DNA from 2 places in the Nostocoides sp. HKS02 genome. Region 2 is predicted to be linked to the other one. Evidence: predicted binding sites of a transcription regulator. Region 2 holds the regulator's gene; the other holds the start of a gene.

Region 1 (14,110 bases), 860 kb from region 2:
ACCCCAGCCCGGCGAGGCGAGCGCCCACCTCGGAGGCCAGCACGCCGACCAACGGCTGTACCTGCTCGGGCGCGCCGAACATGAGGTCGTTGAGCCGCAGCAGCCGGGCCAGCTCACGAGGTGCGTCCGGGTGGTCGTCCACGCGCACGTCGGCGAGCACCCCGCACGCGTCGTACCCCGCGCCGGGCTGCACGGCATACAGCGCGGCGCCCTGCCGACCGCGGGAGTCGCCGCCGGCCTCGTCGCCGGCGAGCAGCGCGGCACACAGGCGGTCGCTGAGCGAGGCACCGGCGGACCCCAGCCAGGCCCGCTCCATCGCCTCCACCACCTCTGGCCCGGTGAGGATATTGCCCTGGATAGCGTAGCCGCCGCTGGCTTCGCGCCCGGACACCCCGCCGGCCCACGACAGGCACTGCGGGCCGGTGTAGGTCGCTTGCGAGTCGACGCCGACCACGCCGAGCTGCCGGTGGTCCCGGTCACCGTCGGGGCCCGTGCAGGCCGCGACCGCATCGGCCGCGGACACGCCCTCACCGAGCGCCGTCAGCGCGACGTCGCGATAGGACACCCGCGCCATCGCCTGCGTGGCGACCGCGCCGACCCCCAGGCGCGCGGCGGGCACGACGGCACCCACGAACGGGAACTTGCTGGCGACGGCCACGCCGAACGCCTCGCCGACCTGACCCACGATGGACAACGTCACACGCCGACGCTAGCCGCTCACCAGTCCGTGTCACGACAGGAGTCGCCGGTACTCGGCTCGACCTGCAGCGTGGCGTGCGCGATGGCATGGCGTTCGCGCAGCAGGGTCTGGCCGTCGCTGAGGATCCGCTCGACGTCTGCCCCGGCGACGGACACGAGGTGGACCGTGGCGACGTTCATGCCCGAGGTGAGGGTCCAGACGTGCAGGTCGTGCACGTCTGCCACGCCACCGATCCCCGCGAGATCCGCTGTCACGCGGGCGGGCTCGAGACCCTCAGGCACGTGCTGGCCCAGCACGGCGAGCACCTGTCGGCCCAGCATCACGGCCCGGACCGCGACGAACACCCCGATCGCCACCGCGACCACGGTGTCCCAGACCGGCCTGCCGGTCACGCGGATCAGCAGCGCGGCCACGATGACGCCGACCGATCCTGCGGCATCGGCCACGACCTCGAGGTAGGCGCCACGGACGTTGAGGCTGTCCTGCGCACCACCGCGCAGCAGCACGATCGCGACGACGTTGACCACGAGCCCAAGCGCGCCCACGAGCAGCAGCGGGCGGCCCGGCACCACGACCGGCTCGCCGATGCGGCGCACCGCCTCGACCACGACGTATGCCGATACGCCGACCATGAGGAGCACGGCCAGGGCGCTCGCGAACACCTCGGCGCGGTACGACCCGTAGGTGCGCCGGCCGGTCGTGTCGCGTCGGGAGGCGACCCGCGTCGCGACCAGGGCTGCGCTCAGCCCGACCACGTCGGCGGCCATGTGGCCCGCGTCCGACAGGAGGGCGAGCGAGGACGAGGCGAGGGCGACCACGAGCTCGATGAGGAAGAACGCCCCGACGAGCCCGACGGTCACAGCCAGCCGCCAACGGTGCCGCGCCCCGGCGTGATGATCGTGGCCAGCACCCATCACTCGATCCTAGGCGGTGGGGCTCGGAGGCTTACGGTTGGTCCGTGGCCATCATCGACGCCGTTCTGGGCGACATCACGACCCAGTCGCTCGACGCCATCGTCAACGCGGCCAACTCCTCCCTGCTCGGTGGCGGAGGGGTCGACGGAGCGATCCACGCCGCGGCCGGCCCAGCACTGCTCGAGGAGTGCCGGCGCCTGCGCGAGACGACGCACCGGTCGGGCCTGGGAGTCGGCGACGCGGTCGTCACGGGCGCGGGCAACCTCCCGGCGCGCTGGGTCATCCACACCGTGGGCCCGAACCGGCACATCGGGCAGACCGACCCTGCCCTGCTGGCCTCGTGTTTCAGCCGCAGCCTCGCCGTCGCACGCGAGGTCGGGGCGCAGAGCCTCGCGTTCCCGGCGGTGAGCGCCGGCATCTACGGGTGGGACTCTGCGCAGGTCGCGCGGATCGCCGTCGAGACGGTCCGGACCGAGCTCGACGAGCACGGCGCTCCGGAGCTGGTCCGCTTCGTGCTGTTCAGCCGGGCGGCCCTGGCCGACTTCGAGGCGGCCCTGGCGACCCCAGCTGACGCGGGCTAAGCGCCCTGGCTCATCGCCTCGTGCTCGCCTGCACCCGCCTCGATCAGCTGACCGATGACCTCGGCGGTGTGGGCGCCCTGCAGCGCGACGCGGCGGTTGGCCATGAAGAACGGGACGCCGGTGATGCCGACCTCGGTCGCGGCGGCCTCGTCGGCCCGCACCTGATCGGCGTAGTCGGTGCCGGCCAGGACCGCTGACAGCCGTCGTCCGTCCAGGCCGGCCTCGGCGCCCAGCCGCTGCAGGGTCTCGATGTCGTCGACTGCCTTGCCCTCGGCGAAGTAGGCGGCGTACAGCCGCTCGAGAACCGCCGCCTGCAGGGCGTGGCCACCCTGGGCCAGCCCGAGCGCGATGATCCGGTGCGCGTCGAAGGAGTTGGCCCGCAGCTGGCGATCGACGTCGATCTCGATGCCGTCGGGACGGCCCATCGTGGCCGGGCGCTCGGCGATCTCGCGGGCCCCGTCGAGGTCGGTCTGGTAGCGCTCCGCCAGCCACTGCAGGATCGTCGTGCCGTCACTGTGTGGGGTGCCACGGTCCAGCTCGTAGGCGTGGTACGTCACGGTGACCTCGGCAGGGTGGGCGCTCTCGGCGATGGCCTGTTCGAGACGTCGCTTCCCGATGTAGCACCACGGGCAGACCACGTCCGCCCAGACATCGATCTCGACTGCGGTCATGCCTCCATACAAGCACGAACGCCGGTGGGCGGCGCGGGGCGCCCACCCGCCGGGCCACGGGCGCGCACGCGCCGAGCCACGCGGCATACCCCTGCTGTCGCTCGGCGACACAGACGCGCAGGCCCCCACCCGCCGAGCGGGAGGGGGCCTGCGTGCGTGGCTCCGCGGGGGGCCGTGGGTCAGGGGCGGCCGTAGGTGGCGCTGGACGACCAGATCGGGTGCAGGCCCACCGTCGTACCGGAGTGCGGGCTGTCCCACATCATGCCGTTGCCGGCGTAGATGCCCACGTGGTAGGCGGGCGACCCGAAGAACACGAGGTCACCGGGCTGGGGGTTCGACACCGGGGTCGCGGCCGCCTGCTGCTCGGAAGCCGTCCGGGGCAGCGAGATGCCGACCTGGCGGAAGACGTATGCCGTGTAGCCCGAGCAGTCGAAGCCGGCCGGGGTGGTGCCGCCGTACATGTACGGGACGCCCTGGTACTGGGCGGCGATGCCGAGGATGCCGCCGGTGGCGGGCTTCGCGGCGATCAGCGGCACTCGCGCCATCGACCGGCTGGCCACCGGCGCAGTGCGCGTGACGGGGGCCGGAGCAGGAGCGGGGGCGGGCTTCGGCTTGGCAGTGGCCTGGAAGCCGATGAGGCCGAACGCGCCAGCGGCCTGGGGCGCGGCGGCCTGGGGGGGCCTGCACAGCGGCCGGAGCCGAGAGCGTGGGGACCTTCTCCGTGCCCTGGGAGGCAGTTGCTGCGGACGCCGGCAGGGCGAACGAGGCCACGAGACCGCCAGACGCGGCAATGACGGCAGAGGTCTTGACAGCAGGCTGGGCGGATTTCGCCACGATGCCGCTGATCTCGGAAACGGGGTTGTAACGGCCAGGCGCGCGATGGCGGCCAGCAGTGTGAGAAGCCACGATGATTGAACCTCCAGCGCCTACGAGGTGAGCTGTCGGGTTCGGGTGGAGGTAGTTCACCCGGCCTTCACGTCTGAACACCCGTCCTAGCGGGCTCGCGCGTGAGGGCTTCACCCCGAGGACCTTCCGAGGAAGGCCCAAAAGTGGGTCCCCCGCTCCTGTCAAGCGGTCTTGCTGAGGACTCGGGCGTGGTGACAGGACTAGGCAGTCCACATCGAGCCAATCTCTCCCAGGGGAGGAAAGATCTCCGCGAGACTACACAGAGCGGCCACCAATGTCACATTGCGGTCACGGCGCGTCCAAGAGCCTGCCAAGGTAAACCCACAGAAACGCCACGGAACCCAGACAAAATGGCAGCCGAGAGGGCCGCCACGTCAGACGAGGGCTCCGAAGACGTGCTGAGCCACGTCGTCGGGAAGCGACACCGCGGTCGAGTCGGGAGCGTTCTCGCGGACCGCGACCACCCGGCCGTCTGCGCGGTGCACGCGCACCCGCTCGCCCGGCAGCAGGCGCGCCATCGTCAGCAGGCTGAGCGCCTCGTGGTCGACCTGGACCGGCTCACCGATGCGCCGCACGAGGACCGTCTCGGGGTGGTCGGTGGCGAGCTCGGTGAGCGTGCGCAGGCCGGAGCGGAAGTCCTCGGTGGGCTCATCCTCGCCGAGCTCGTCGAGCCCGGGGATCGGGTTGCCGTAGGGCGAGTCGTGGTGGTCCTTGAGCATCGCGAGGATCTTGCGCTCGACGCGCTCGGACATGACGTGCTCCCACCGGCACGCCTCGTCGTGGACGTACTCCCACTCCAGGCCGATGACATCGACGAGCAGGCGCTCGGCGAGGCGGTGCTTGCGCATCACCCGGGTCGCCAGCAGGCGCCCGTGGACGGACAGCTCGAGGTGCCGGTCGCCGGCGAGGCTGAGCAGACCGTCGCGCTCCATGCGCGCGACCGTCTGCGACACGGTCGGGCCCGAGTGCCCCAGCCGCTCGGCGATGCGCGCGCGAAGCGGTGGAATCCCCCTCTTCCTCGAGCTCGAAGATGGTCTTGAGGTACATCTCCGTGGTGTCGATCAGGTCCGTCACAGCACCAAGCCTCTCACCTGCGGGCGTCAGGCCCTCATCACCGGTCGTTCTGCCTCTTCGCGCGTCGGCTACGTTCGGGTCCATGAGCTTCGTGGTGCCCGCGCGCTTCTGCGGCCCTCCCGAGTCGGGCAACGGCGGCTGGGTGAGCGGACACGCCGCCTCCCTGCTGTCCCCGGGGCCCGGCGAGGCCGTCACCGTGCGGCTGCGGACGCCTCCGCCGCTCGACCGAGAGCTGGCCGTGGATCGGCTCGACGGGTCCCTGCGCGTTCTCGACGGTGACCGCCTGGTCCTCGAGGCGAGCATCGGCGCGGCGCCCGACCCCCGCGGCATACCGGCTCCGGTGTCCTTCGCGGACGCACAGGCGGCCGGCGAGCGGTACGAGGGCCTGGTCGCGCACCCGTTCCCCACGTGCTACTCGTGCGGCACCGCTCGTGAACCCGGCGACGCGTTGCGGCTGCAGCCCGGGCCGGTCGACGGCGGCCTCTACGCATGCGCGTGGGTTCCCGCTCCGGACGTGGGCCCCGAGACCGTGTGGGCCGCCCTGGACTGCCCGGGCGGGTGGGCCTCGGGCATCGCCGGGCGCCCGATGGTCCTCGGCACGATGACCGCCACTGTCCACACGGCACCGGTGCCGGGCGAGCCGTACGTGATCATGGCGTGGCAGCGCGGCTCGCAGGGCCGCAAGCACCTGAGCGGAACCGCCGTGTATGCCGCCGACGGCGACCGGCCGGCCCAGCTCCTCGGCCACGCCGAGGCGACCTGGATCGCGGTGGACCCCGACACCGTCCGACCCCTGGGAGAGAACGCATGAGCAGGCTGGCAGTGGTGACCGGAGCGAGCAGTGGCATCGGCGCGGAGACGGCGCGACAACTCGCCGCGGCCGGCTACGAGGTGGTCTGCGCGGCACGGCGCTCCGACCGCATCGACGCGGTGGCCGCGGAGATCGGCGGGCGAGCCGTCCCCTGCGACGTCACCAGCGCCGACGACGTCGCCCGGCTCGCCAGCGCCGTGGGCGGCCGGCTCGACGTGCTCGTCAACAACGCCGGCGGCGCGCTGGGACTGGCACCCGCCGCCGCGACCGACGTGGCCGACTGGCGCGGGATGTACGAGTCGAACGTCATGGGGACCCTGCAGGTGACGCAGGCGCTGCTGCCGGCCCTGGTGGCCTCGGGCGCGGGCACCATCGTCAACGTCGGCTCGATCGCCGGTCACGTGGCCTACGAGGGCGGCTCGGGCTACGTCGCTGCCAAGCACGCCGTCGCCGCGCTCACCGCGACGTTGCGGCTCGAGCTCGTCGACCAACCCGTCAGGGTCGAGGAGATCGCCCCGGGCATGGTGCGCACCGAGGAGTTCGCGCTGACCAGGTTCGCGGGCGACCAGGAGCGCGCCGACGCGGTCTACGCCGGGGTGTCCGAGCCATTGGTGGCACAGGACATCGCCGAGGCGATCGTGTGGATGGTGCAGCGTCCCGCGCACGTCAACATCGACCTGCTCGTCATCAAGCCGCGCGTCCAGGCGGCTCCCCACAAGGTGCACCGCGAAAGCTGATCGCGATAAGACGTTGCAGGAGCCGACGCCGCCGTTTACCTTCGAGCTACACGGAAGGGAGGTGGTCCAAGAAGTGATTTCTCATTGGACGCGTGAGGTGACTGCGCGCTAGCGCACCTCGACTGCTCGAGGTGACGCCACCGGCGCAATCCCCAGCAGTTCACCGCAGCCCGCGGGTCGTGCAGGTCGTCCCCTGCCCACGCCACGCCGCTCGAGTTCGGCACGGCAGGCCCGCGGGCTGTTCCACGCCCTGGGGAGTCAGGGACGCAACGCCAGCGCCGACGCCGCGAGCGCCTCGATCCGGGCCCAGTCCCCTTGGGCGACAGCATCTTTCGGGGTCAGCCAGGACCCGCCGACGCAGCCGACATTGGGCAGGGCGAGCCAGTCGGCGGCAGTCTCCGGGGTGATTCCGCCGGTCGGGCAGAACCGCAGCTGCGGGCACGGTCCACTCACGGCGGACAGGTACTGCCGTCCGCCGCTGGCCTCGGCCGGGAAGAACTTCATCGCCTCGAGACCGGCCTCGGCCAGGGTGAGCATCTCGGTGAGCGTGCCCGCGCCGGCCAGCAGCGGCAGCCCACTGTCGAGGGCTGCCTGCAGGAGCCGCGGCGGCGACCCCGGCGTGACGATGAACTGCGCGCCGGCATCGACCACCTGCCGGACCTGCTCCGGCGTCACCACCGTGCCGGCCCCGACGACCATGCCCTCCACCTCGGACGCGACCGCCTCGATGGCGCCCAGCCCCGCCGCACTGCGCAGCGTGAGCTCGATGACCGGTATGCCGCCGCGCAGCAGGGCCCGGGCGAGCGGCACCGCCTGCTCGACGGAGTCGACGACGACCACCGGGATGACCGGGGCGAGGGCGAGGATGTCGGCCTCGCTGCGCAGGGCTGGGGTGGCAGTGGTTGCAGTCGTTCCGGTGGTTTGCAGGGTCATCGGACGTCTTCCTCCTGGGGCACGGACTTCAGGTAGTCGGGTTCGGCATCGCCACCACCGTGGACGCCAGAGGCAAAGGCGCGCCCCATGGTGGCGAACACGTGGGCGCCCTCGTCGGCACGGCCGACGGCGGTGCGCATCGAGGCGAACAGCTCGCGACCGGTGCCGACACCGTCCTCGGTGACTCGTTGCGCGGGCACGCGGGCGGCGAACTGGGCCTCGTCGACGAGTACGTCGAGACGGCCGGTCAGCGAGTCCACCCGGACGATGTCGCCGTCGTGGATCTTCGAGATCGGACCGGCGTGGACCGACTCCGGGGTCACGTGGATCGCGGCGGGGATGGCGCCCGAGGCACCGCTCATGCGTCCGTCGGTGACCAGCGCCACGGCATACCCCCGCTTCTGGAGGACGCCGAGGGACGGGGTGAGCGCGTGCAGCTCGGGCATGCCGTTGGCGCTCGGGCCCTGCTCGCGGATCACGACGACCACGTCCCGGTCGAGCTCGCGCCTCGAGAACGCCTGGAGGAACCCCACCTGGTCGGTGAAGACGCGCGCGGGGGCCTCGATGACGCGGTCCTTCTCGCTCACGGCAGACACCTTGATGACCGCGTGGCCCAGCGTGCCGCGCAGCATCCGCAGGCCACCGTCGGCCGCGAACGGCTCGGTTGCCGGGCGCAGGACGGCCGGGTCGCCGGACTCCGCGGCGATGTCGACGAACTCGAGCACGCCGTCGACCAGGGTTGGGCGCTGGGTGTATCGGCGCAGGCCCGGGCCCGCGAGCGTCAGGACGTCCTCGTGCAGCAGGCCGGAGTCGAGCAGGGTCCGGATGAGGAAGGGCGTGCCACCGGCCTGATGGAAGTGGTTCACGTCGGCCGGCCCGTTGGGGTAGATGCGAGCGACCGACGGGACGGCCGCCGACAGGTCGTCGAAGTCCTCCCAGGTGAGGTCGACGCCCGCAGCCGCCGCCATCGCGATCAGGTGCATCGTGTGGTTGGTCGAGCCCCCGGTGGCGAGCAGGGCGACGACCCCGTTGACCACGGACTTCTCGTCGACGACCTGGCCGATGCCGTAGGGCGCCGCAGAGCCCGCGATCTCAGCCACCCGACGGGTGGTGGCCGCGGTCAGGGCCTCGCGCACCGGGTCGTCGGGGTGGACGAACGCGGCGCCCGGCAGGTGCAGCCCCATGACGTCCATGAGCATCTGGTTGGAGTTCGCCGTGCCGTAGAACGTGCACGTGCCCGGCGAATGGTAGGACGCGACCTCGCTCGCGAGGAGGTCGTCGCGACCGACCTCGCCCGCGGCATACGCCTTGCGGGTCTCGGCCTTCTCGGCGTTGGACCGCCCGCTGGCCATGGGTCCTGCCGGCACGAGGGCTGCCGGCAGGTGGCCGAACGACAGCGCACCCGCGACCAGGCCCGGCACGATCTTGTCGCAGACCCCCAGCATCAGGACACCGTCGAACACGTCGTGCGACAGCGCGATCGCCGTCGACATGGCGATGACGTCGCGGCTGAACAGGCTGAGCTCCATGCCAGCGCGACCTTGGGTGATGCCGTCGCACATCGCCGGCACTCCGCCCGCGACCCGCGCGACCGCACCGACCTCACGGGCGGTCTGCTTCATCGCCGCGGGGTAGTGCTCGAACGGTGCGTGCGCCGAGAGCATGTCGTTGTAGGACGTGACGATGCCGAGGCTGATGCCAGTGTCGGCGGCCATCACGACGCGGTCCGACCCGCCACACGCGGCCACCGCGTGGGCGAGGTTGGAGCAGCCGAGGTCGGTGCGCGCGGGGCGCAGGCTGAGTTCGGAGGCGGCTCGGGATAACCGCTCGAGGTATGCCGTGCGGCTCGCTCGGCTGCGCTCGGTGAGGCGTGCAGTGACGTGGGCAACGACAGGGTGGACGGCGGGCGCCATGGGGCTCCTGGATCAAGCGGCGGTCAGGGAGGTGGACCGCGCGAACGGCGACGATGGCGCGCGCGTTGTGATTCCGTTCACAAGTGTGGCGACGTCTCAGCTCTCGGCAACCGCCATCCCGCCATACGGACCGGTAGGGTCCGCGACGCGACGGCAGGGCGGCTCAGCGGCTCAGCGGCTCAGGGCTGGCGGCGGGACAGCGCCCAGGCCGTCGGCTCATCGAGGGACCCCTCGGCAACGCGGGTGAACACCAGCCGGTCATGCAGCCGGTTCCGCCGCCCGCCCCAGAACTCCACCTCGTCGCAGACCACCCGGTACCCGCCCCAGAAGTCGGGCACGGGTACGTCGTCGGGGCGGCCGCGGTCGGGCCACTGCGCGGCATACCGCTCGTAGGCCTCCTCCAGAGCGGCGCGGCCGACGACGGGCTGGGACTGCCGCGACGCCCACGCCGAGATCCGCGACCCCCACGGTCGCGAGCCGAAGTAGCCGCTCACCTCGTCGCGACCGAGCTCCTGGGCCACGCCCCTGAAGCGGATCGCGCGGCACATCGCCGGCCAGGTCAGGCTGGCGGCAAGCCCTCCGGTCGCCGCGATCTCCAGGCCCTTGGTGGACTCGGTGTTGGTCACGAACCCGGGGCCACGCTCGTCGAAGAAGCGCAGGAGCACGGTCCGGACATTCGGTCGGCCCGCGGCATCCACGGTGGCGACCGAGAGCGCGAGCGGCTCGGGCACGTCGGGCTGCGCCTGCGAGCGCTCCACGGCCTCGTCGACCCAGCGCTGGGCCTGCTGCCACGGGGTGGGGGCGACGTGCTCCTCGGAGAGCCCCTCGCCCTTGTAGTCGATGCGTACCGGGTCAGCGCGCCGCACGTCAGCCATGGCACGAGATTAGGGTGAGGTCGAAGCAGACCGTCAGGGAGGCACGATGCCCAGCAAAGGCAAGGCTGTCGGGAGCATCATCAAGTGGGGCGTGAAGTACGGCCCGCACGTGGTGGTGCTGGCCCAGCAGGCCAAGGAACCGGCGATGGCCGCGGCACAGAAGGCGCTCGACCGCCAGCGCGCCAAGCGTCGCGCCGTCGAGCACGCCGCCACCGTGCGAGACGGCATGGTCCTCAAGACCTTCGACCCGCGAGCTGACCACAGCGAGCCGATCTGGGTCGTGTTCTCCGGGGACGAGCCGATCGCCGCCCACCCCGCCACGACGACTCCGCTGACCGAGCTCATCGCGCGCAGCGACCTGAGCACGAGGGTGCGCCCCGCGGAGCTGCCCAGCCCCGCGGAACGGCTGCGTAACCTGCCGCGCCGCCGGTAGGCCGGCGGCTCCGTCGCCGGTAGGCCGGGCGGCTCGCTCGCCGGTCGCGGCCGGGAGACGGTCGTCAGGCCGTCGGGTGCCGGGCGTCGTACCGCACGAAACCGGGCTGCAGCCGAGCCAGGGCGACGATGGCCAGGATGCAGGCGAGACCGCCCAGGACCGCGGTGCGACCCTCACCGATCGCGCTCGCGACGAGCCCACCGGCGAGCTCGCCGAGCCGCGGCCCGCCGGCCACCACGACGATGAACACGCCCTGCAGCCGACCACGCAGGTGGTCCGGCGTGGCGGACTGGAGGATGGTCGTCCGGAACACGGCGCTCACCGAGTCGGACGCACCCGCGACCGCCATCGCGGCGAGACCCGCCCACAGCGCGGCGCCGCGCGTCAGCACTCCCCGGCCGCGAGCATCGCCACCCCGAACCCGGCGATCGCAGCCCCCCATCCCACGATCGACACGAGGATCGCCAACCCCTGACGGCGCACGTGGCCGAGGCGCCCCGAGAAGAACATGGCGCCGATGCCCCCGACGGCAGCGGCCGCGCTGAGCGCACCGACCGTCTTCGCACCCCCGCCGAAGATCACGGCACCCGCCGCCGGGAACAGCACCCGTGGCTGGGCGAGCAGCATCGCGCAGATGTCGGCGACGAAGGTCATCCGCACGTTGGGCCGGGTCGCGAGGAACGCGAAGCCGTCGAGCACCGACCGCAGCCCCGGCCGGGTCGGCGCGGACCCGTCGGTCGCCGGCTCAGGGGGCAGCGGCTGGAGCCGGGCCAGCCCCCACAGCGCAGCCGTGGTGATGACCGCATCGGTGGTGTACGCCGCCCGGAAGCCGCCCCAGTCGACGAGCACGCCCGCCATGAGCGGCCCCACCGTCATCGCCGAGTTCATCGCGAACACCGACAGGGCGTTGGCGGCCGGCAGCTGCTCTCGGGTGAGGATCCGCGGGTAGATCGAGGTGCGCGCCGGCGACGAGACGGCATACGCGCCGTTCCACAACGCGACGAGCGCGTAGAGGACCCACACCTGGGTGTTGCCGAGCCACGCCTGGGTGGCGCAGAGCACGCTCGCGACGAAGGCCACGCCCTGCGCCACCAACCCCACGGTGCGGCGGTCGAAGTGGTCGATGAGGGTGCCGCCGTAGAGCCCCATGAGGACCAGCGGCACCAACGCACACAGACCCACGATGCCCACCGCAGCCGTGGACCGCGTGAGGTCGTAGACCTGCAGTCCGACCGCGACCACGGCGAGCTGCGAGCCGACGTTGGACAGCGTGAACCCGGCATACAACCGCCGGTATGCCGGGTTCACCCGCAACGGGGTCAGGTCCAGGAGCAGCGGCACAGGGCGACCCTAGGCCCGACCGCCGACCGTAGGGGTCTCGGGATCCTGCCTAGACGGGCCAGATCTGGTCGACCGGTCGCCCATCGACCGGGCACGCCCACACAACAGCTCCCGCGCCGCTCACCTGCGGCGTCATCGGGTGGGCATGACCCGGGCACGGCGGGATCGCCTCTCCCCAGAAGAGCTCGGAGAGCTCGTCGGCGAGCGCACTCGCGATCGCCAGCGCTGCTGAGGCGGGATCGCCGTCCATCGCGTAGACGTCCACCTGCTGACCCTCAGCGTCGAAGGACGCCAAGTACTGGCCATCTGGGTCGCCTGACGACCTCGCCCCCGAGAAGCGAATGGAGTGGGCAACCACTCGGGCCAGTGAGGCGTCAACCGCGTCAGCAGCCTTGACGACCACCTCAGGAACTGGAGGCGATGACGGTTCCGAAAACATGGACGTGCGCGGTACCTCCCTTTACCGGGAAGTCAACTTCGTCGGTGTACGAGACAACATCGGCGTTGGACACGCCAGCCAGTGTTCCATGAAAGATGTAGTTGCACGGCGCGACGTGAGGCGCGTTCTTGGGTTTCGGACCTCCATTGACGGTGTAATTCATGCCTCTCTCGGTACATGTCCCGATAGAGATCGCAAGCAGTGCTGGGGACATCGTCCACGACCAATTGATGTTGCGATATGGACAGTTGTATCGAAGGTTCATGTTGCCGCTCGGATCGCGGAAGAGGTAGTTGCCATAGCTGCAATACAAGACCGGATGTGTGGGGCCGGGGTCGGTAATCGTCGGTCCCGCGACGTCCGAAGTGCCGACTCGCGCCGTGGCACTCCGTCGGTGTGGCGCATCGTCAGTCCGCGTGATTTCCACCGACGAGCGGACAGCCTCAGCCCGGTCGCCTGGTCCGCCACTCATTGCATCGACGTGCGTTGTCCTGTTCTTCAAACATGCTCCGCGGAAATCCGACACCGGAGTTCTTGAGCCCTTCGAGCACGCATTGTCGGCAGCCCAAGCGGGCTGGGAGAGCGGTGGGACCAGAACGGCTGCCACCACGGCGAAGATGCAAGTCCTTCGAAACATCGGTCCTCCATCAGCACAGCGCCGGCGAACCCGCGAGGAACAGCAGATGAGCGATGGTTCGGGTGGGAGGCGGGCTCGTATGACGAGACGTTCGAGTGGTCGGGAAATGACGCAGCCCCACCCAAGGGGAAAGGGCGACGCCGCTTGGGCCCCTGCCTAGTCGGTGACGATGACGCCGAGCTCGGCGGCGAACGCGGCCGCGAGGTCGATGAGCTGCAGTGAGGAGATCGTGGCGCCCCTGAGCCCGGTGAGCCCACGGGGGCCGACCACCTCGGCCGCACTGAGGTCGACGTCGCGCAGCGTCGCCCGGCCGAACTCCGGCGTCACCAGCCGCGACCCCTCGAACGAGACCTGCGTCAGGCTCGCCTCGGAGAAGTCAGGCTCGAGCAACTGGCAGTCGACAAACTGGCAGTCGAGCAGGGTGGCGCCGCGCAGGTTGAGGAACTCGATCTTGCAGCCCTCGAACCGCACCCGACGCAGCTCGGCGCCGTAGAGCTGGACGGCCCCGAGCCGCGCCCCCTGGACCACGCAGTCCAGCCACGTGGACTCGGCGAGGTCCAGGCCCGCGCCGTGCACGGCATACAGCCCGGTATCGCCGAAGCGCGCCCGCGTGAGCTTCACGTCCGACAGGTCGCACCGTTGGAAGGTGCACTCGAGGAAACGGGCGTGCGGTGCCGACTGACCGGAAAGGTCGCCCGTCAGCACCTCCGCGTCGTAGTCGGTCTCGGCTCTCAGCACCCGGCAATGGTGACTCATCAGCCCGACAAGGCAGAATGAACCCGCCAGTAGGAATCGGGCACCAGCCCTCCTTCACGACCAGGCCGAGAGGACACTGATGTCCGACAGCGACTTCAAGCCCGGACTCGAGGGCGTCATCGCCTTCGAGTCAGAGATCGCCGAACCCGACAAGGAAGGCGGCTCGCTGCGCTATCGCGGCGTGAACATCGAGGACCTCGTCGGCAGGGTGGCGTTCGGTCAGGTCTGGGGCCTGTTGGTCGACAACGAGTTCGACCCAGGACTGCCGCCGGCCGAGCCGTTCCCGCTGCCGGTGCACTCCGGTGACGTCCGCGTCGACGTGCAGTCGGCCCTCGCCCAGCTGGCGCCCCTGTGGGGGTTCAAGCCGCTGCTCGACATCGAGCCCGAGG
Region 2 (14,110 bases):
CCATCACCTTGCCGAAGGTGAACAGGTCAGGCTCGCCGGCGGCATACGGCCCCTCGAGGCCGAACCACCCGCTGGCCGAGCAGCGGAAGCCGGTCATCACCTCGTCGGAGATGAGCAGGGCCCCGTGGGCGGCCGTGATCCGGCGCAAGCCCTCGGTGAACCCGGGCGCCGGTGGGACGACGCCCATGTTGCCCGGCGAGGCCTCGGTGATCACGGCAGCGATGTCATGACCCCGCTCGGCAAAGGCCGCCTCGACCGCTGCGAGGTCGTTGTAGGGCAGCACGATCGTCTCGGCGGCCATCTCCTTGGGGACGCCGGCCGAGTCGGGCAGGGCGAACGTCGCCACGCCCGAGCCCGCCTGCGCGAGGAGCGAGTCGACGTGGCCGTGGTAGCAGCCGGCGAACTTCACGATGAGCGAGCGACCGGTGTAGCCGCGCGCCAGCCGGATCGCGCTCATGGTCGCCTCGGTGCCGCTGGAGACCAGCCGGACCTGCTCCACGGGGTCGACCCGCCGCACGATCTCCTCGGCGAGCGCGACCTCGTTCTCGCTCGGCGTGCCGAACGAGAAGCCCTTGGCAGCGGCCCCCGCCACCGCCGCGCGGACGGCTGGGTGGCCGTGGCCGAGGATCATCGGGCCCCACGAGCACACCAGATCGACGTACTCGCGGTCGTCCGCGTCGCGCAGGTACGGGCCGTCGGCGCTGACCATGAACCGCGGAGTGCCGCCGACTGCCCGGAAGGCCCGGACGGGCGAGTTCACCCCGCCCGGAGTCACCGCCAGGGCGCGCTCGAGCAGCGCCTCGGAGGCGGGGGCGGCATAGGGGTAGGCCGAGTGGTCAGCGGTCATGCCTGCCATCCTCCCAGCCGCGCCTGTGCGCACACTGCACGGGGCGGTCGCCGGGTCAGGATGAGGACGCGGCCTCGTGCGCCTCGGCTTCCTCGACGACGGCGGGGTGGTCACCGCCGCCCGGGGCCAGGGCGGAGCGGATGGCGTCCATCGCGTCGCCCAGGCAGGCGAACAGCTCGGGGGTCACGTTGCCGATGACCGTCCGGCGGACGCTCTCGACGTGGATCCGGGCCATGTCCTGCACGGCCCCCCAACCAGCGTTCGTCAGGACCAGCTCGACCCCCCGCTTGTCCTCCAGGCAGGCCTCGCGGACCACCCAGCCGCGCCGCTCGAGACGGCTTGCCGTGTGGGTCAACCGGCTGCGCGACTGCACGACGAGGTCGGCCAGGCTCGACATCCGCAGCCTGCGCCCCGGCGACTCCGAGAGCATCGAGATGATCTCGTACTCCGTCAGCTGCACCCCGTGGGACTGCAGGTCGCGGTCGAGAGCCTCCTCGATGAGCCGGCTCCCCCGCAGGTAGGCCCGCCAGGCCCGCTGTTCGTCGTCGCTGAGCCACTGCGGCTCGGCTGAGGAGGTGCTCATGGGGGTGAAGTATGGCACCCCTCACGATTAGTTGAAATATAAATGATGCCTGCTATGTTGAAGGGGACGAAGCGATCGGGAGAGTCCCGGCGCAGCAACCCCTAGGAGACACCATGGCACGCATCACCGACCTCCCCGCTGGCACCTGGACCGTCGACCCCGCGCACAGCGAGCTCGGCTTCGTCGCACGCCACCTGATGGTGACCAAGGTCCGCGGCCAGTTCAAGGAGTTCGAGGGCACGGTCAAGGTGGGCGAGTCCATCGCCGACTCGCAGGTCAGCGCCGTTGCCCAGCTTGGCTCCGTCGACACCGGCTCGGCCGACCGCGACGCGCACCTGAAGTCCGCGGACTTCTTCGACGTCGAGAACAACCCGACCATGAGCTTCACCTCCACCGAGGTCACCGAGGACTCCCTCAAGGGCGACCTCACCATCAAGGGCGTCACCAAGCCGGTCGAGTTCGAGCTCGACTTCGGCGGCGTCGCGACCGACCCGTGGGGCAACCAGAAGGCCGGCTTCGAGGCCTCGACCGAGATCAACCGCAAGGACTGGGGTCTGGAGTGGAACGTCGCCCTCGAGGGTGGCGGCGTGCTCGTCTCCGAGAAGATCAAGATCAACCTCGACATCCAGCTCCTGAAGACTGCCTGAGTCTGAGCAGGACGTGAGCATGGGGGCCGGTTCCGACAAGAACCGGCCCCTTTCGCGCGCCCCCACCCCGACTTATTGCCCCGAATCCACCGTTTTCGGGGTCGAAACCACCCCTCGGGGTCGACTCAGGGCAATAAGTCGAGGACGTCGAGGGCGTAGTAGGTGAGGATGATCTGCGCGCCGGCGCGCCGGATGTTGAGCAGCGACTCGAGGATCGCCCGGTCGCGCTCGATCCACCCGTTGGCCGAGGCCGCCTCGATCATCGAGTACTCGCCCGAGATCTGGTAGGCCGCGACCGGCACGGGCGACATGGCAGCCGCGGCGGCGACGATGTCGAGGTGCGGCATAGCGGGTTTGACCAAGACGATGTCGGCACCCTCGGCGATGTCGAGCTCCAGCTCGCGCAGCGCTTCGGTGGCGTTGGCCGGGTCCTGCTGGTACGTCGCGCGGTCGCCCTCCAGCGAGGACTGGACCGCCTCGCGGAACGGGCCGTACAACCCCGAGGTGTACTTCGCGGCATACGCGAGGATGAGGGTGTCGGTGAAGCCCTGCGCGTCGAGCGCGGCGCGCACGTAGGCCACCTGGCCGTCCATCATCCCTGACAGCCCCAGGACCTGGGCACCGGCACGAGCCTGGGCGAGGCCCATCGCGGCATACCGCTCGAGGGTGGCGGCGTTGTCGACCCGCCCGGCGTCGTCGAGCACCCCACAGTGGCCGTGGTCGGTGAACTCGTCGAGGCAGAGGTCGGCCATGACGACGAGCCGGTCGCCGACCGCATCGGCCACCGCACGCAGGGCAACGTTGAGGATACCGTCGGGGTCGTCGGCGCCGGAGCCCACGGCGTCCTTGGCCGATGGCACCCCGAACAGCATGATCCCGCCGATGCCCGCGTCGGCCGCAGCGACTGCCTCGGTCACCAGGGTCTCGACGGTGTGCTGGACCACGCCCGGCATGGCCGTGATCGGCACGGGCGACGTGATGCCCTCGCGGACGAACACCGGCAGCACCAGTTCGGCGCGGTGCAGCCGGGTCTCGGCGACGAGCCGGCGGATCGCTGGCGACTGCCGGAGCCGACGAGGCCGGATGACCGGCCCCGTCGGCCTACGCGCGTCGGTCACTACTTGGCCCGGCGCCGCGAGGACGTCTTCTTGGCGCTCGGCCGCACCACGGTATCACCGGCTTCGGCGGCCGCAGTCGCCAGGCCCAGCCCGAAGTCGGCGAGCGCGTCGACCAGGGCGTCGGAGGAGGCCTCGGGCGCGAGCACGTCGACCCGCAGCCCGTGCTCCTCGGCGGTCTTGGCGGTAGCCGGACCGATGCAGGCGATCACCGTCGACGGGTGCGGCTTGCCGGCGATCCCGACGAGGTTGCGCACCGTCGAGGACGAGGTGAACACGGCCGCGTCGAACTGGCCGCCCTTGATGGCCTCGCGGATGTGCGCGGCGGGCGGCGCCGCGCGCACGGTGCGGTATGCCGTGACGTCGTCGACCTCCCAGCCCATCTCCTGCAGGCCCGCGACCAGGGTGTCGGTGGCGATGTCGGCGCGCGGCAGGAAGACCCGGTTGATGGGGTCGAGCACCTCGTCGAACGGCGGCCAGTCGGCCAGCAGCCCGTTCGCGGAGTTCTCACCCGACGGCACGAGGTCGGGCACGATGCCCCACTCGCGCAGCGCCTCGGCCGTGACCCCGCCGACAGCGGCGATCTTGAGCCCGGCGAAGGCCCGTGCGTCGAGCCCGAACTCCTCGAACTTCTCACGGACGGCCTTGACGGCGTTGACCGAGGTGAAACCGATCCACTCGTAGCGTCCGGTCACCAGACCCTTGACGGCGCGCTCCATCTGCTGGGGCGTGCGCGGCGGCTCGACGGAGATCGTGGGGACGACCTCGGCAGTCGCGCCATAGGACTCCAGCCGGGCGATCGTCGTGCCCGACTGCTCCTTGGTGCGGGGCACCAGGACGTTCCATCCGAACAGCGGCTTGGTCTCGAACCACGAGAGGTTCTCGCGCAGCGCGACGGTCGACCCCACCACGGCCAGGGCCGGGAACTCGACGCTCTTCATGACCTTGGCGACCTGGCCGAGCGTGGAGACCCGCGTGGACTGCCCGATGGTCGTGCCCTTCTCGGTCAGCGCCACCGGGGTGTCGGCGGTGCGGCCAGCCGCGAGCAGCTTGCCGAGCGCGACCGCGAGGTCCTCAGGGGGTCCGAGCAGCACCACGGTCACCGACTCGGCGACCGAGGCCGACCAGTCGACTGCGCGGTCGTTCGCGGAGATCACGTGGACCGCGGGCGAGCTGCTCGACGTCAGCGGGATGCCGGCGTATGCCGGGACTGCGGAGACCGCGCTCACCCCCGGGACGACGTCGAAGCCGATCGCGGCCTTGTGGCAGGCCAGCGCCTCCTCGGCGAGCCCGTTGAAGGTGCCCGGGTCGCCGTCCATGAGGCGCACCACGAGTCCGCCGCGAGCAGCCTTGGCAGCCTTGACGACGAGCTTGGCCCGCATCGCGTGGGTCAGCGGCTGACCGTGGTCGCCGTGCCCGGCGTCGACGATCTCGACGTCGGGGCGGCAGTACCTGGCCACGACGCCCTCACGGGCGACCTGGTCGATCACGACGACGTCCGCGGCGGCGAGGAACTCGACCGCCCGCACGGTCATCAGGCCGGCATCGCCGGGGCCGGCGCCGACGAAGGCGACGCGGCCGGGCTGGCGGCCGGGCTTGGGGGTGGTGGTGGCAGTGGTGGTGGTCGAGCGCGAGGGGCTCACAGTGCACGCTCCGTGCTGTTGGGTGCTGGGCTGCGGTCGGGGGCGGCGAGCGGATGGTCTCCGGTCGCCCCGGCTGGGTCTGGGCGCCAGCGCGCGTGGTCGGCCTCGGGCGACGACGAGGGTCGCGACGAGGACGACGACGAGGGTCGCGACGAGGACGAGGACGAGGACGAGGCGGACGATGAGACCGACGACGAGGGGGCGACCAGGGAGTCGGCACCGTCCTCGAGCAGCAGGGCCGCCAGGCGCTGGCCGATGGCCTCGGCCTGACCCACGGGGCCGACGAGGGAGCGACGCAGGTCGAACGACCCGTCGACTGCGCCGACAAAGGCGCGGAGCGACAGCTCGAGGCCGTCGTCGCCCTCGACGACCTCGGCGAGGGCCCCCACGGGCGCCGAGCACCCGGCCTCGAGGGCGGCCAGCAGTGCGCGCTCGGCCGTCACCGCCGCGCGGGTGTCGGGGTCGTCGAGCGCCCGCAGGAGCTCAATGGTGACCTGGTCGTCGGAGCGGCACTCGACCGCCAGCGCTCCCTGCCCGGGGGCAGGCAACATCTGCAGCGGGTCGAGGACCTCGGCGGCGTCGTCGAGGCGCCCGAGGCGGGCAAGCCCGGCGCGGGCGAGGACCACGGCATCGACGGCGCCCTCGCGGGCCAAGCCGATCCGGGTGTCGACGTTGCCCCGGATGTCCTTGAACTCCAGCCCGAGGCCGAGCGCGGCGAGCTGGGCCACCCGGCGCGGTGATCCGGTGCCGACGACGGCGCCGTCACCGAGCTCACCAAGACCCGCACCAGACGTGCTGACCAGCACGTCGCGGGGGTCCTCGCGGACCGGCAGGGCAGCGATGACCAGACCCGGCTCAGGCGCGGTCGGCAGGTCCTTGAGCGAGTGCACCGCGAGGTCGACCTCACCGGCGAGCAGGGCCTGGCGGAGTGCGGTGGCGAACACGCCGGTCCCGCCCAGCGAGCTGAGCGGCGCGCTGGAGGTGTCGCCCTCGGTGACGATCTCGACGAGCTCCACCTCGTGACCCCGGGCCCGCAACAGGTCGGCCACCCAGTCGGACTGGGTCGTGGCCAGCGTGCTGCGGCGGGTGCCGAGTCGCAGGACGGCGCTCACGCCAGACCACCTCGCTCGGGGGGCACCAGGGCGGTGACGGCTTCGCCGGGGCGCAGGTCGAACAGCTGGCGCAGGGCCTGGGCGTAGTCGTCGCCCTGCCCCCCGACCGCCAGCTCCTTGACCCGCACGGTGGGGGTGTGGAGCAGCTTCTCGACGATGCGGTGCACCGCGAGCTGGACCTCGGCGCGCGTCTGCTCGTCGAGGTCCGGCAGGCGCTGGTCGAGGCGGGTGAGCTCAGCGGCGACCACGTCTGCCGCGTGGGACCGCAGCGCGGCCACTGTCGGCGCGACGGACTCGGCCGCACGGGCCGTGAGGTATGCCGCGACCTCACCGATGACGAGGTCGGCGACCTCCTGCACCTGCGGCGGCGTGGTGCCACCGGAGAGCTGGTCGCCGAGTGCGGCGAGCCCTGCGACGCTGACGCCACTCAGGGAGTCGACCTCGGGGGCCACGTCGTGGGGCAGCGCGAGGTCGATGTAGACCTGCGGGCGGCCGCCACGCGCCACCTGAGCGTCGCCGGCCCCGGCCAGGTCGACCACGACCCCCGTCGAACCGGTGCAGGAGATGACGACATCGGCGCCGGCGAGCGCCGCCGGCAGCTCGCCCAGGGGGCGGGCCGCCCCGCCGACGCGCTCGGCGAGCCGGGTGGCCTTGGCCAGCGTGCGGTTGACCACGGTGATGCTGCGGGCGCCGACCCGCGTGACCGTCGTGGCGGCGAGCGAGCTCATGGCACCGGCACCGACGACGAGCACGTCGAGCCTGCTCAACGACCCGAGCTCGCGTTCGGCGCGGGCCAGTCCCGCCTCGACCAGCGAGACGCTCACGGCGTCGATACCGGTCTCGGTGTGGGCGCGCTTGCCCACCCGGAGGGCTTGCTGGAACAGGCTGTTGAGGGCCGGGCCGACCTGACCGGCGCGCTGGCCCTCGCGCAGCGCGGTGCGCATCTGCCCGAGGATCTGGGCCTCACCGACCGCCATGGAGTCGAGCCCGCAGGCGACCGTGAAGGCGTGGGCGATGGCGCGGTCCTCGTAGTGGACGTAGAGGTGCTCACGCAGCTCGTCGGGTGCGACACCAGTCACCTCGGTCAGGGCCTCGGCGATGTCGGTGACCGCGCCGTGGAAGGTGAGGGACTCGGCATACACCTCGGTGCGGTTGCAGGTGGAGACCACGATGGCCTCGGAGAGGTTCTCGCGCCGGGTCAGGCTCGCGGCGAGCGCGGCGCGGCCGGCCGGGTCGAGCGACATCGACTCGAGCAGGGGCAGGGGGGCGGTGTGGTGGGACAGCCCCAGAATCACCAGGCTCATCGGGCCACCGCCGTCGCGATCGACGCGAGGTCTCCCTCGGCCAAGGCCCTGCGCTGCTCGTGGAACGCGAGGATCTGCAGCTCGGTGGACAGGTCGACCTTGCGCACGTCGACGTCGTCCGGCACCACGAGCACACAGGGTGCGAAGTTGAGGATCGAGCGGACGCCCGCCGCCACGAGCTGGTCGCACACCGACTGGGCGGACGCGGCGGGAGTCGCGATGACCCCGATGGCCAGCCCCTGCTCGGCCACCAGGCCGGCCAGGGCGTCCATCGGCAGCACCGGCAGCCCAGCGATCAGCTGGCTGTGCAGGCCGGGGTCCTGGTCGAGCAGCGCGACGACCCGAAATCCTCGCGTCGCGAACCCGCTGTAGGCCGCCAGCGCATGGCCGAGGTTTCCCATGCCGATGATGGCCACGGGCCAGTCCTGGGTCAGCCCGAGCTCGCGGGAGATCTGGTAGGCGAGGTGGTCGACCTCGTAGCCCACCCCCCGCACGCCGTAGGAACCCAGGTGGGAGAGATCCTTGCGGAGCTTGGCGCTGCGCACACCGGCAGCGGCGGCCAGCTCCTCCGACGAGACCGACGCGATGCCCCGCTCGGCGAAACCCGTCAGGGCCCGGAGGTACTCGGGGAGCCGGGCGACCGTGGCGTCGGGGACGCCCCGACGGGTGCTCGGATCGGCAGACACGGTCTCTTGGGCTCCTTCTGTTCCAGGGCAGCCCGCACCTGGCTGGAGCGGACGGGAGCCCCGTCAGATTACGCTTTTGTGAACCGATGCACAAAGTCACAAGCGACCGCTGGGCCACGGGCGTGACCCACGTCACGGTGCAGGCTGGCTCAGCCCCCCAGGGCGGCTCGCAGCCGGGCCTCGTCGACCCGCCAGTAGTCGTGCTGGCGACCGTCGACCAGGGTCACCGGGATCTGCTCCCAGTACTGCTCCGCGAGCGCGGGCTCGTCCGCGATGGAGTGCTCCACCCAGCCCACCCCGAGGTCTGCGGTGACGCGCTCGATGACCGCTCGCGCGTCGTCGCAGAGGTGGCAGCCGGGCTTGGCGATCAGCGTCACCCGAGGCAGGGAAACAGGCACCACCTCACTGTATGCCGGGCACCCGGGGCGCGGCATACCCCTGCCGGCAGGTGCGGTGTGGCGCAGGTCTCCTGACAAAGGGGAGAAATTCGGGGAAACTGTCACGGTCAGGAGGTCACCATCCGGATACCCGCAACCGTCAGCACCGCGAGCCCTCTCGCGGTCCTGCGTCCTGCCCTGGTGACCTCAGCAGGCACAACGACGGGCTCCTCGCGGGGTTACGGACTCGCAGCGGCCACCACCGACTTCCTGGCCACGCTGCGCGTACTGCTCCAGCCTCGCCGGCGAGGCTGAGCAGTACGCGGAGACCATGCCCGGGGGCGACCGCGACGGCAGCACCGCCGCGCGAGCGGGCTTCGGCCCCGGTGAGGCCCCCCAGGACTTCGAGCGGATCTCGGCGCTGGTCGAACTGGCCCAGCGCGGCGACTCCGAGGCGTTCGGCATGCTCTACGAGCGCTACGTCGACGTCGTCTACCGCTACATCTACGTCCGGGTCGGCAGCCAGCAGCTCGCCGAGGACCTCACCTCGGAGACGTTCCTGCGGGCGCTGCGCCGGATGGACTCCTTCTCGTGGCAGGGCCGCGACATCGCGGCGTGGTTCGTGACGATCGCCCGCAACCTCATCACCGACAACGCCAAGTCGGCGCGGTTCCGCATGGAGGTCACGACCGCCGACATGCTCGACGCCGACCAGCGGATCGACGCACCCGACACCGAGGTCCTCGACCGGCTGCGCAACGAACGCCTGTTCGCCGCCGTGAAGGGCCTCAAGCCGGAGCAGGCCGAGTGCGTGGTCCTGCGGTTCCTGCAGGGGCTCAGCCTCTCCGAGACCGCCAAGGTGCTCGGCAAGTCCGAGGGCGCGGTCAAACAGCTCCAGCTCCGCGCCGTCCGCGCCCTGCACCGGGAGCTGGCCGATGTCGAGCTCTGACCACTTCGCATTTCGCTACGGATCGGCGCGTAACTTCCGTCCGGACCGCTCGTTCTCACCGCATAAGGCCGTTCACGCGGTGCCGCAACAACTGAGCAGGGAGGTGTCACCATGCCCGTGCTGAACCGCAGGGCAGACGCCTTCCAGCGCGCCCTCGAGGGCCAGCCCACCAGCGACACCCAGCTGTCCAGCCTGCTCACGACCGCAGACCAGCTGCGCACGGCCCGCCCCGGTCCCAGCCCGGACCCCGCGTTCGTCGCGGCGCTGCGCACCCGCCTCATGACCGAGGCCGCGAGCCTGCCGACCCCGAGCCCCGCCGCGGCCAGGTCCCGCGCCGAGCGTCGCGCGTCCGCCCGACCCACTCCCGTCGTCGTGGTCGTCGGTCATGGCCTGCCTCGCGCGCTGGCCGGTGCGGTGGCGTCGGCGCTGCTCGTCGGCGCCGTGGTCGGCGTCGCCTCACGCGGCTCGGTCCCCGGCGACAGCCTCTACCCCGTGAAGAGCTGGCTCGACAACGTCGCCGTGCGCCTGGCCGACAGCGACTTCGACCGCGGCCAGACCTACCTGACCCAGGCCCAGGAGCACATCTCCGACGCGCGCTCGGTGGTCGAGCGCCCCGGCGGCAGCCCGAGCGCCGACGACGTCAACGTCGCGGTGCAGCAGGCCATCGACAGTGTCCAGGGTGGCCAGCGCGCGCTGGACCGGTCGTATGCCGCGACGGGCAACCCGCAGGCTCTGCTCGCCATGCGCGACTTCACCGCGCGCGCCCTGCCGCAGGTCGAGGTGCTGCGTGCCGAGGCTCCGGCCGGGTCGCTGCCGCTCGTCGGCCGGCTCGAGGCGCTCCTGCAGGACAGCCAACAGGCCGCGCAGCGGCGGCTGGCGGCCTGCGGGGCACCGTGCGCCACCCTCGTTCCCAGCGCCTACAACCCGGCATCCCTGCCGGGGCCAGCGAGCACGAACCCAGCCGGCACGAACCCGTCGGCCCAGTCCGGATCCGGCAGCCTCGGGAGCCCTGGCGCGGTGGGTGCCGACGGAACGACCATCACCGTCCCCTCCACCGCCATCACCGGCGGCGCCGGTGGGGGCGCACCGTTGCCCCATGTGAGCGCCCCGGCGGGTGGCGTGGTCTCCGCCGGAGGCGGTGGCGCGAGCCTGGGCACCGGCGGGGTCGGCGTGCAGGTGCCTTCGGTGACGGCGACCGTGCCACTCGTGTCGAGCACCCTCAAGCTGCCGGCGCCATCGGTGTCCCTCGGCACCGGGGGCATCCGGGTCACGCTGCCGAGCTCCACGCTGCTGTCGACGACGCTGCCCGGCACCACGATCACCCTGCCCTGACGCGTCGGTCAGAACGTCGGTCAGAAGAAGACCGACCGCCGCTGCATGAGCAGTGAGTACAACGTCTGCTGGATCGTCTCGCGCACCTGGTCGGTGAGGTCGAAGACCAGCATCGGGTCGTCGGCAGCTCCCGGCCCGAGGTGCGCGGTCTCGACGGGCGACCCGAACTCGATGATCCACTTGCTCGGCAACGGGATCAGCCCCAACGGACCGAGCAACGGCCAGGTCGGTGTGATCGGGGCGTACGGGGCGCCGAACAGCCGCGCCACGGCCTTCATGTTGCCGATGATGGGGTAGATCTCCTCGGCACCCACGATCGAGCACGGGATGATGGGAACGCCGGTCTTCAGCGCCGCGGACACGAACCCGCCACGGCCGAACCGCTGCAGCTTGTAGCGCTCGGTGAAGGGCTTTCCGACACCCTTGAACCCCTCGGGCCAGACGCCGCAGAGCTCCCCGCTCGACAGGAGTCGCTCGGCGTCGGGGTTGGCGGCCAGGGTCGAACCGGACTTGCGGGCGACATTGCCGATCACCGGGGTCTGGAACACCAGGTCGGCCCCGAGCATGCGCAGGTGCCGATGCGCCGGGTGCTCGTCGTGCACGGCCACCTGGGTCATCAGCGAGTCCATGGCGATGGTGCCCGAGTGGTTGGCCACGACGAGGCCACCACCCTCGCTCGGGATGTTCTCGATGCCCCGCACCTCGACCCGGAACCACGAGCGGTAGAGCGGTCGCAGCACGGGCAGGTAGAAGCTGGTCGTGAAGTCCTCGTCGAAGCCGAACTCGTCGACGATGTAGTCGCCGGTCAGTCGCCTGCGCACGAACGACAAGGTCGAGGCGAGGTGGCGCTCCACATCGTCCGCGGAGATGCCAGCGGCCTCGGCGGCGACCCGCACGGCGGCGATCCCGGCGGTGAGCAGCTCCTCGATCCCCGGGGCGATGCTGCGCCGCGTCGACGCCGGCGGTGTTTCCTGCGCGGCGGGTACCTCGTCGCCGACGGCCTGGAGGGCACGGACGGGGCGCACGTCTGTATGCCGGGTGGCCGGCGTGGCCGCGGACCTCGCATCACGCACGGGCCGGACGGTCCGCGCGGCTCGGGCCGGGCGGGTCGTGCGTGCTCCCGAGCGAGCCACGGTCTTGGTGGTCGGCACGGCCTTCGCCACCGGCTGGGGGCGGTGCTTGGCCGAGCGGGTGGGCCGGTCCGACGTCGGGGTCGTGCCGGTCGGGGTCGTGCTGAGGGTCGTGCTGGGGGTCGTGCTGGGGGTCGTGCGGGTGGTCGGGCTGGGGGTCGTGCTGGTGGGGCCTGCGCCGGCCAGCAGCGGCGTGCTGCGCCGCTTCGCGCGCTCCCCCGACGCCCGCGCCGCACCCGCGGCCAGCGCCCCCGTCTTGCGCGGTTTCGCCGTCTTGGCCGTCTTGGCCGTCTTGGCCGTCTTGGCCGTCGTCGCGGCCTTGGTGGTGCGCGATGCGCCCGAGCTGGCGGCCATCAGTCATTCCTCCCTGCGGCCCACACGTGGCCGATTGCGTTGGCCGCCGTGCCTGCGACACCCGATACGGCGGAGCCCAGCGCGGCACTGCCGGGCAGGACCGACCCGATGCCCCGCACGTAGTCCTCGAAGGCCGCCCGGGTGGTGAACTCGGGCTCGTACCCGAGCACCTCGCGCATCCGCGTCGTGTCGAGTCCCCGGCCGTAGGCGAGGAACTGGACCTGGTCGCTGCTGAAGTCGGCCAGGCCGGCGCGCTTGAGCACCGCACCGAACAGCCCCGCCGCGGGCATCGGCAACGGGATCACCGCGCGGCCCGCGATCGCTGCCGCCTGGCTCACGGTGATGACGCCGTCTCCCGCGATGTTCGTGATGCCGGTCGACGGACCGGTCGTGGCCGCCAGCAATGTGCCGAGGGCGTCGGTCTCGTGGACGAACTGGAGGCGGGCGTCGTAGCCGAACGGCACCGGGATGACGGGGAGGGCGAAGTAGTCCGTGAGCGAGGTGCGGATGCCCGGGCCGATGATGTTGGCGAACCGCAGCACCGAGAGCTCGACATCGGGTCGGCGCCGGGAGAAGCCGCGCACGTAGCCCTCGACCTCGACGGAGTCCTTGCCGAACCCGGTGCGTGGCAGGGACTTGGGGCCCATGTCCTCGGTGAACATCGCCGGGTCGCGCGGGCTCGAGCCGTACACCGCCGCCGACGACTTCACGACCAGCCGCCGGATGCTGGGGGCCTTCTGGCACGCAGCGAGCAGCTGCATCGTGCCGATGACGTTGATCTCCTTCTGGGAGGTGCGTCCGCCGGCATTCGTGGGGGTGGCGATGACGTTCATGTGCACGACGGTGTCCACGTCGGACTGCGCGATGATCTTGCCGATCATCGGGTTGCGGATGTCCGCACGCACGAACTCGGCGCGGCCGATGTCGTGGGTGGGCGGGATCACGTCGACCCCGATGACGCGGCTGACCGATGGGTCGTTCGTGAGGGCCCGGGCGAACTGGCCGCCCAGATAGCGGGAGACGCCGGTCACGAGGACGACATCAGCCACAGTCTCTCCCGAGGGTCAACAGCATGGGCGGGGTCAGCAGGGGGCACCAGGATCATGGTGGCCGCGGTCCTCGCGACCGATGCCACCCTACCCAGCGGCTCCCCTGCGGTGCGCCGTGCGGGCCAGCCCGTGGACGCGGCGCTCGTCACACCGTGCGCCTGGAAAGACCCCGTGCGCCTGGAAAGACCCCGCGTGCAGGGAAAGACAGAAGGCCCCCGCATGGCGGGGGCCTTCGGTCACTTCTTGTTGCGACGCTGGTGGCGGGTCTTGCGAAGAAGCTTGCGGTGCTTCTTCTTCGCCATGCGCTTGCGACGCTTCTTGATGACAGAGCCCATGGTGTCCTCTTGTGTGGTGGTCGTGTTGCCGGACGGGGCAACGAACCAACGCACCACGCCGAACAGTGGACGTCACTCTAGCGGCCCAGCGGCCCACAGCCCAAACCCGCCGGTATGACGCGGCGGCGCCGGGCGCCCCGGCGGGCGCGCGAAGGGCGGGCCTGGACTGTCGTCCGGGCCCGCCCTTCGCAGTGCGGTCAGCACACCATCATGCGGTGTCGACGTACGACGTGTGCAGGTACTTGTGCACGGCGTCCTCCGGAACCCGGAAGGACCGCCCGACGCGGATTGCGGGAAGCTCTCCTGCGTGCACCATCCGGTACACCGTCATCTTCGACACGCGCATGATCGAGGCCACCTCGGCGACGGTCAGGAACCGCACCTCGGCGAGCTGTCGCTCGTTGGACATGATTACCTCGATCTTCTACACGCGCGCATCGCCGGCTTCCCCTCCGGCGGACCTCTACGCTCGTGCAGAAGGAACTGTAGGGGCTCATGTGACTCGTGGGGAAGTCAATGGCGAAACTTCTTGGCCGATGTCCAGCCGACACGCCGTGACGACCTGCGAAATCACCGCGACGTCAGTCGAACCACACGTCCAGTCCGTGCCACGGAAACACCGCCTCGCGGGTCGCCATGATGGCTCG

Evidence for each region. The regulator Rex, encoded in region 2, represses fermentation and respiration genes when NADH is low (regulators of the CRP and FNR family bind a similar motif). The targets are predictions, from matches to a motif close to CTTGTGAANNNNTTCACAAG.
Region 1: a site for Rex is predicted at 9,305-9,324, ahead of edd (phosphogluconate dehydratase). Genes of this name have one in related genera too.

What each region holds. Positions count from the first base shown of each region.
Region 1 is NZ_CP046121.1:3,162,732-3,176,841, reverse strand. Features, by position in the region: gene GKE56_RS15330 (DUF1028 domain-containing protein) at 1-700, opposite strand, end outside; gene GKE56_RS15325 (cation diffusion facilitator family transporter) at 718-1,614, opposite strand; gene GKE56_RS15320 (O-acetyl-ADP-ribose deacetylase) at 1,659-2,195, shown strand; gene GKE56_RS15315 (DsbA family oxidoreductase) at 2,192-2,866, opposite strand; gene GKE56_RS15310 (C40 family peptidase) at 3,046-3,426, opposite strand; cyclic di-AMP (ydaO/yuaA leader) riboswitch at 3,775-3,971, opposite strand; partial or broken gene GKE56_RS15305 (metal-dependent transcriptional regulator) at 4,147-4,846, opposite strand; gene GKE56_RS15300 (hypothetical protein) at 4,929-5,657, shown strand; gene GKE56_RS15295 (SDR family NAD(P)-dependent oxidoreductase) at 5,654-6,394, shown strand; gene eda (bifunctional 4-hydroxy-2-oxoglutarate aldolase/2-dehydro-3-deoxy-phosphogluconate aldolase) at 6,653-7,327, opposite strand; gene edd (phosphogluconate dehydratase) at 7,324-9,240, opposite strand; gene pdxH (pyridoxamine 5'-phosphate oxidase) at 9,420-10,115, opposite strand; gene GKE56_RS15275 (hypothetical protein) at 10,162-10,548, shown strand; partial or broken gene GKE56_RS15270 (MFS transporter) at 10,613-11,889, opposite strand; gene GKE56_RS15265 (hypothetical protein) at 11,939-12,154, opposite strand; gene GKE56_RS15260 (pentapeptide repeat-containing protein) at 13,122-13,703, opposite strand; gene GKE56_RS15255 (citrate synthase 2) at 13,801-14,110, shown strand, end outside.
Region 2 is NZ_CP046121.1:2,299,092-2,313,201, forward strand. Features, by position in the region: gene hemL (glutamate-1-semialdehyde 2,1-aminomutase) at 1-847, opposite strand, end outside; gene GKE56_RS11035 (MarR family winged helix-turn-helix transcriptional regulator) at 903-1,430, opposite strand; gene GKE56_RS11040 (YceI family protein) at 1,544-2,077, shown strand; gene hemB (porphobilinogen synthase) at 2,203-3,195, opposite strand; gene GKE56_RS11050 (uroporphyrinogen-III synthase) at 3,195-4,835, opposite strand; gene hemC (hydroxymethylbilane synthase) at 4,832-5,947, opposite strand; gene GKE56_RS11060 (glutamyl-tRNA reductase) at 5,944-7,251, opposite strand; gene GKE56_RS11065 (redox-sensing transcriptional repressor Rex) at 7,248-7,937, opposite strand; gene GKE56_RS11070 (glutaredoxin family protein) at 8,087-8,335, opposite strand; gene GKE56_RS11075 (sigma-70 family RNA polymerase sigma factor) at 8,646-9,263, shown strand; gene GKE56_RS11080 (DUF5667 domain-containing protein) at 9,375-10,595, shown strand; gene GKE56_RS11085 (lysophospholipid acyltransferase family protein) at 10,616-12,079, opposite strand; gene GKE56_RS11090 (NAD-dependent epimerase/dehydratase family protein) at 12,079-13,128, opposite strand; gene GKE56_RS11095 (30S ribosomal protein bS22) at 13,365-13,463, opposite strand; gene GKE56_RS11100 (helix-turn-helix domain-containing protein) at 13,672-13,872, opposite strand; partial or broken gene GKE56_RS11105 (acetoin utilization protein AcuC) at 14,045-14,110, opposite strand, start outside.